2 regions of the Vibrio gazogenes genome follow, and region 2 is predicted to be linked to the other one. Evidence: riboswitches for the same ligand, from Rfam matches in the RefSeq annotation. Region 2 holds a riboswitch; the other holds the start of a gene.
The links. Region 2 has a riboswitch for thiamine pyrophosphate ahead of thiC (phosphomethylpyrimidine synthase ThiC). Riboswitches for the same ligand answer to the same signal wherever they lie in the genome.
Positions count from the first base shown of each region.

Region 1: linked by a shared signal. The riboswitch ahead of thiB (thiamine ABC transporter substrate binding subunit) and the one ahead of thiC (phosphomethylpyrimidine synthase ThiC) in region 2 are both predicted to bind thiamine pyrophosphate.

Region 1 covers NZ_CP092587.1:374,015-378,021, reverse strand. The annotation lists gene thiP (thiamine/thiamine pyrophosphate ABC transporter permease ThiP) at 1-614, opposite strand, end outside; gene thiB (thiamine ABC transporter substrate binding subunit) at 629-1,639, opposite strand; TPP riboswitch at 1,695-1,831, opposite strand; gene MKS89_RS01725 (flavin prenyltransferase UbiX) at 1,872-2,495, opposite strand; gene mpl (UDP-N-acetylmuramate:L-alanyl-gamma-D-glutamyl-meso-diaminopimelate ligase) at 2,488-3,852, opposite strand.
Region 2 covers NZ_CP092587.1:3,468,285-3,472,291, forward strand. The annotation lists gene thiC (phosphomethylpyrimidine synthase ThiC) at 1-1,950, opposite strand, end outside; TPP riboswitch at 2,109-2,207, opposite strand; gene crcB (fluoride efflux transporter CrcB) at 2,252-2,635, opposite strand; gene MKS89_RS15430 (glycoside hydrolase family 43 protein) at 3,099-4,007, opposite strand, start outside.

The DNA.
Region 1 (4,007 bases), 420 kb from region 2:
GTGGCAAAGCTGGTAAAACACAACATGAAGACCAATCCGGCCACATGAGGTATCTGCTGACGAATCCGCGGCCAGTGAACATAACGAAATATTTGCCACGGGGTCATTCCCAGATGACAGGCTAATAAGGTCTGCTCTCTCGGGATCATTTCCAAAGAGTGTAAAAACAGTCGGCTGGCATAAGGCAGATTAAAAAACACATGAGCCAGTAAGATGCCATTCAGGCCGTAGACTGAAAAGCTGAAATCCAGATGTAGTGTATGCAGTACACTGGCTAAAAAACCGCTGCGTCCATAAATTGCCAGTAAACCAAATACCCCGACTAACACCGGCATCACCAGCGTGGTCGAAAATAACTTGATCAGCAAGTTGCGGCCGGGAAATGCACGACGGTGCAACGCCAAGGCAACCGGAATGGCCGGAATCACACTCAACAAAGTGGATAGCAATGCCTGATAAAAACTGAACCGCGTGACATGGAGATAATACGGATCACTCAGTACCGCGGTCAGTTCAAGCCCGGATGCATGAACCAGCAATGCCCCGAACGCACTGAGAATAAAGATCACCACCCCAGTGGCGACCCAAAGCCCGATGCGGGGAGCGCGTTGAATAATCACAGTCGCTGCTACCGAGCCTGTGTGAGTGCTGTTTGCCATTCACGAATCCAATGTCTCCGGTTTTTAGCAACTTCCGTTGCCGAAAACCGCAATGTTTTTTCCGGTACAGATAAGTGACGGAAAGCGTCCGGCAGCGTGACCGAAGTCACCGGATACATCCAGTTCGTCGTCGGGATGACTGACTGGAATTCATCACTCAACATAAACTGCATAAACTGATCGGCAAGCGCCTGATGCGGACTCCCTGCTAACTTCGCAGCCACTTCGACCTGCATGTAATGCCCTTCCGAAAATTCAGCCGCAGCATATCGATCATCCTGTTCAGCAATCTGATGATACGCTGGTGAGGTGGTGTACGACAGAACCATATCCGACTCACCTTTCAGAAACATCGAGTAGGCTTCAGACCAACCTTTGGTCACCGTGACCGTTTTCTTCGCCAGTTGTTGCCAAGCCTGAGCAGCCTGATCACCGTAGACGGATTTCATCCACAACAAAAGCCCCTGACCGGGTGTTGATGTTCGGGGATCCTGATAGATGATTTTCAGCTCAGGTGACTGCTCAACCAGTGCTTTGAGACTCTTGGGCGGGTTAGGTAGTAAATCCTGACGATAGACAAAGGCAAAATAACCATAATCGTAAGGGACAAAAACATCATCATGCCATCCATTGGGCAATGTTAACGCTGCGGTATCGACATGATGCTTCGCTAACAGACCGGTCTGTTTCGCTTCTGCCATCAGGCTGTCATCCAGCCCCAGAACAATATCCGCCTGACTATGACTTCCCTCAAGGCGCAGACGGTTGAGAATCGAGACCCCGTCATCGAGTGCGACGTAATTCAGCTTGCACTGGCAATGTGCCTCAAATGCTTGCTTAATCGCAGGTCCGGGGCCCCATTCCGAGGTGAAAGAATCATAGGTATACACGGTCAGTTCAGGGGACTGAGCCTGTACCACGCCAGTGGTTAAACTCAAGATGAAGATGCCTGCATAAATCGAGGCTTTGGAATTGTTCATTGTCACGGCTCGCTCTCCTTGATACGAGCGGCACAGGGTTGAGGCAGGCCTCAGAGGGCAGACCAAACTCAATTCCTACGCCAGCATTATCTGGTTCAGGTCGTTGCGGGTTCTGGGCAATGGCCCAATCTCAGCACCATGACAAAATACCGAATCGGTTAATGTGTCATGGAAGCTCCCCGATGAGTGCGGATGATTTTACTGTGAATTGAATCAATGTGCTACTGATGATTCAGTGCTGATACCCCCAGCGTGGTACCACAGTCTGCTCGATCCCCAGATGGTCAAGAATCCGCGCAACCATAAAATCGACGAGATCATCGATCGACGCTGGCTGATGGTAAAATCCGGGCGCAGCCGGCATGATGGTCACGCCAGCCTGAGACAGCTTCAACATATTTTCTAAGTGTATGGTTGAAAAAGGCGTTTCCCGTACCACTAGCAACAGCTGTCCTTTTTCTTTGATGACCACATCTGCCGCGCGCTCAATCAAATTATCAGACATGCCATAAGCAATCGAAGCCACACTGCCGGCTGAACAAGGACAAACCACCATCTGTTTTGGTGCTGACGAACCGGAAGCAACCGGAGAAAACCAATCTTCTTTGCCACACACAATCAATTGCTCATGACGACATTGAAGATGCTCAACCAAGGTCTGGTGGGCTTTGTCCGGTGCTGCGGAAAGCTTCAAACCATGCTCCGTCGCCAGTACCACTCTCGCCGCTGACGAGATAAGCAGATAAACTTGATAATCCGCAGCTAACAAATGCTGAAGCAAACGTAATCCGTAAGGCGCACCGGAAGCCCCCGTCCAAGCGAGTGTGATGGCTTTTTCTTGCTGAAGATCACGCATGATAGCCTCTCTCCAATTGCAACAGCAGTTTGTCATGAATACCGCCGAAACCACCATTGCTCATCACCAAAATTGAATCTCCGGGATGCACAACCTGAACCACTTGTTGTACTAAAGCATCAATCTCATCGGCCACATAGCCCGGCTGGTGACATTGTGCAACCACATCAGCAACCGGCCATGTCAGTTCTTCCGGCTGGTAAAGGAATACCATATCCGCCTGAGCCAAGGCATCGGCCAGAACCTGCTTATGCACGCCCATTTTCATGGTTGCCGAGCGAGGTTCCAATACCGCGATAATCCGCTGTGAACCGACTTTTGCTCGTAGCCCTGCTAAGGTTTGTTGGATGGCTGTCGGATGATGAGCAAAATCATCATAAACCGTCACACCATGTACCTCACCACGCAGTTCCAGACGACGCTTGGTGTTAATAAACTGCCCCAACGCTTCACAAGCCATCTCCGGAACAACACCGACATGGCGGGCAGCCGCAACAGCCATGATAGCGTTATGCACATTATGATCCCCGATCAAATCCCATGACACGGTGCCAACTGTCTCCCCATTTAATAAAATCTGGAATGAAGATCCATCTTTTTCTAATTTTGTTGCATTCCAGTTTGCATTCTCACCGCAAAGTTCTTGCTCGCTCCAGCAACCTTGTGCCAAAACATCATTTAAAGCAGTATCATTTTGGGGAGAAAGGATACGACCAATGCCGGGAACCGTCCGAACCAAATGATGAAATTGTTTCTTAATTGCCTCAAGATCGTCAAAGATATCAGCATGATCGAACTCTAAATTGTTCAGGATCAGCGTATTCGGATGGTAGTGAACAAACTTAGATCGCTTATCGAAAAAAGCACTGTCATATTCATCGGCTTCGACGACAAAAAAGTCACTTTCACCCAGTCTGGCAGAAATGCCGAAGTTACCGAGCACACCACCGACTAGAAAACCGGGCTGATAACCACAATATTCCAGTATCCAGCTCAACATACTGGCAGTCGTGGTTTTACCATGTGTTCCAGCCACCGCCAGTACCCATCGTTCCCGCAGCAAAAACTCACTCAACCACTGTGGTCCGGATGTATAGGGCAGACGATGATTGAGGACATACTCGACACAGGGATTCCCCCGACTCAGTGCATTACCGATCACCACTAAATCCGGCCGAGGATTGAGTTGTTCGACATCAAAACCCTCTATAATTTCAATGCCTTGAGATTCCAGCAACGTGCTCATTGGTGGATAAACATTGGCATCGGAACCGGTGACCCGATGTCCCATCTGACGAGCCAGCGTCGCGACGCCACCCATAAATGTGCCACAAATTCCGAGTATATGTATGTGCATGAATCCCTCAGTCCTCTGCTCTGATTTTCGCTCATCTTACTGCCCTTCATTATCATGATTCACATCATAAAAGCGAGCCGGAAATCAACAATCCGACAGAGATTTTACCCTCAGTCTGGCAGGATTCACGCTTGTCGCCATCTTGTATGAAAAAT
Region 2 (4,007 bases):
TAAACGATATAATGCCGAACCTTGCGCTTTAAACTCTTGAGATTTTTGCTTCATGCCTGCCAGCCGCTCATGATCTGAACGCTCATCATCTGAAGAAGTGTCTAGCATTTGGATTTTCACGGCATGATCATGTTCTGAATGACTATCCAGCTGTGCTTTCGCGTACTCACGAACTTCCTGAGAGATCTTCATTGAACAGAATTTAGGGCCACACATAGAACAAAAGTGAGCGACTTTTCCCGACTCTTGAGGCAGGGTTTGATCATGGTAGGCGCGAGCGGTAACCGGATCTAAAGACAGATTAAATTGGTCTTCCCAGCGGAATTCAAACCGCGCTTTTGATAAAGCATTATCTCTGACTTGCGCACCGGGGTGCCCTTTTGCTAAATCCGCAGCATGGGCTGCAAGCTTGTAGGTGATTAATCCTGTTTTCACATCGTCTTTATTTGGCAGCCCAAGATGCTCTTTGGGTGTGACATAACAGAGCATCGCACAGCCGTACCAACCAATCATGGCCGCACCAATTCCAGACGTAATGTGATCATATCCGGGGGCAATATCAGTCGTCAGTGGGCCTAATGTATAGAACGGTGCTTCCGAACAATGGCGCAGCTGTTCTTCCATATTCGCTTTGACGAGATGCATTGGCACATGTCCGGGCCCTTCAATCATGACCTGAACATCATATTCCCATGCAATTTTGGTCAGTTCTCCAAGTGTTCTGAGTTCAGAAAACTGGGCTTCATCATTTGCATCAGCGACAGAACCGGGCCGGAGTCCATCGCCCAGAGAGAGTGAGACATCATATTGTGCACAGATTTCACAGATATCTCGGAAGCGGGTATAAAGAAAGTTTTCTTCATGATGGGCCAGACACCACTTCGCGATGATAGAACCGCCCCGGGAAACTATCCCTGTAACTCGCTTTGCAGTCATCGGAACATACCGCAACAATACGCCGGCATGAATCGTGAAGTAATCGACGCCTTGCTCCGCTTGCTCAATCAATGTGTCGCGCATCACTTCCCAAGTCAGGTTTTCGGCAACACCATTTACTTTTTCCAAAGCTTGATACATCGGAACCGTCCCGATAGGCACAGGACTATTGCGTAAAATCCACTCTCTCGTCTCATGTATATTGCGCCCAGTGGAGAGATCCATCACCGTATCAGCGCCCCAGCGCGTTGACCAGACGAGCTTCTCAACTTCCTCTTCGATCGAGGATGTGACTGATGAATTGCCAATATTGGCATTCACTTTGACCAGAAAGTTACGCCCGATAATCATGGGTTCGGATTCAGGATGGTTGATATTTGCCGGAATGATCGCTCGCCCTTCCGCCACTTCACGGCGGACAAATTCAGCGGTGATCGCTTCCGGTATATGCGCACCGAAACTTTCTCCCCGATGCTGTAAGTTCAATTGCTCATCGCGATACTGCTGACGCTGCATGTTCTCACGAATCGCAATAAACTCCATTTCAGGGGTGATAATCCCCCGCCGGGCATAATGGAGTTGGGTGACACAATGACCGGGCAGCGCTTTGCGGATAAGCGGCAAATGACTGTATCGCAAATCATCTAGTGTGCTATCAGCAAGGCGCTCTTGCGCATAATCAGAGGTCATTTGGTCGAGCCTTTCCGTATCAGAGCGCCCTTCTATCCATGCTTGTCTCAAAGCCGGTAAGCCTCGATAAACATCGATTGTATATTGCGGATCGGTATACACCCCTGAAGTGTCGTAGACACAAATCGATTCGTTCGGCTCGTAGATAGGAGCATCCTTCGCATGACCGACTAAACTATCGGCAAGTTGAATGGATCGCATCGGTACCCGGATATCTTCCCGAGACCCTTGCACATAAATTTTGGTTGAATTGGGATAAGGTGTTGACTGGATATTCTCGATAAACTGCTTTGCTTCCAGTCTGGATTGTTTACGGCTCGACATGCATTTTTCTCCAGTAAATGGTTAAGAAATAAATGCTTGACGGAAGGACGTATAGACAAGAGGTAAAAATCAATTATCGCATTGTAAGGAAAACAATATAACGATATACGGACAGATTTTCGGACAATAGAGAGGCTGTGATGAAATGTAATATAGCCTGAATATTCTCTCTTGTTCCCTTCGCAGGTATTAACCTGATCAGGTTCAACGGATCCCGAATGAACGGTCTCAGCCTTTTGGCACTCCGACAAGTAGAAACATTATAGAGAACGGGTGTGATTAAACAAAGTAAAAAAATAGTTTAGCTTTTGGTAATCAGTTGAAAACCAACCCACGCAGCAGAAATACTCAAAATAACATTCAACAAAATATTCAGACCAAACTTGATGAATGCCCCTTGCTGCATCAGTAAAACATTATCCATGGAGAACGTAGAAAAAGTCGTCAAAGCGCCTAAGAAGCCCAATCCGATGACTTGACGCCATGGCTCAACGGAAATCAGTTCCCCTTGAAGCGCAGCAATTAACAGCCCCATCATAAATGAGCCTAAAATATTCACGGTCAAGGTTCCATAAGGAAAACCTTTACCGAATAAGAAGACACAAAGTTCCGAAATCAAATATCGAGAGCAAGCACCAAATGCTCCCCCAAAGGCAATGAAGCCAAGAACAGAGAACTGATTCATCATCATTTCCTCAAAAAATTCCCAAGTACAACCTTTTTTCGTCATGAAAAATACGTGTAATCAAGGTCATAAAAATTCACAGAATAAAAAAGTTACAGGAGTCACTTTATATCGTAATCCTTCACTTACCCAACGCTTAATTATTCACCAAGTATCATATTATGAATTGATACCGAATATCGGCACTAAATTCATATAGGTATTGATGTGCCATTGTGAAATATATCATTCACCACAATATCGATGATTCAAAGGAATATCGATTGTTCAAAGGAGATGAATAAGATTGATGGTACTGTGTGACATGAAGAAGATCAAAAATATAAATTTTTTCTCACGTCTCAAAATGCAACATGGGTGGGCAATCAGTTTGCTGTGCACAGCTAACGCAGCACATTTGATTCCTCACCCATAGCGGTAGGTTAGCGTTGATGTTCTTTCTCAGGGCTGAACTTCAGACATGTTATTCAGCCTGTCCAAGCACTAGTTGCTCACCATCCCAGAGAACCTGTTTCATTCGGGTATGGCGGTTAGGGTCCCATAACGGATCCCCTTCAATCTCTGTATAATCACGAGCGTGATACACCAAAATATCATTACCCTGCTCATCTTGGGTAAAGCAGCTGTGTCCGGGACCAAAAACATGGTCGCTGACATTGGTCACGAAAACCGGATGTGGCGATTTGTACCAATTTTCAGGGTTAAGTAAATCCGCATCCTCATCCGCTTGTAAGAGCCCCATACAGTAACGTTCGTCGGTCGCACTGGCAGAATATGTCAGCCAGACTTTTCCGTGACGAATCAGGACATACGGGCCTTCATTCACCATGAAACCTTGTGTTTCCCAGTCAAACTCAGGTATCGATAACCGAGTGCCTGGTAGTTTTAATGTTGTCGGTGACAGCATTTCTGCAATGTATAAATTGGAATTACCGGCTATCTCTTGCTCTTTCTGTGCCCAGACATAATACCGGGTTCCCCGATGCTCAAATGTCGTGGCATCGAGACAGAATGCATCGATCCCAGAATCGACCTGCCCACAAAATGTCCACGGTTCCGCCAGCGGGTTCTCTCCATCGCAACGAATGACATACATCCGATGCTGAAACAGACCATCCTTAATTTCTCGACTTGGCGCGGCCGCAAAGTAGATATACCAGCTCCCGTCAATGGCGTGGATCTCCGGCGCCCAGATTAAATCAGAATAAGGACCATGATCCGGCTTGTGCCAAACCGTCACAATTTCATCGGTTGCGGCCAATCCAGCAAGTGTTTTTGCCCTTCTGAGTTCAATGCGATCATATTCAGGAACCGATGCAGTGAAATAATAATACCCATCATGATGAAGATAGACATGTGGGTCCGCTCGCTG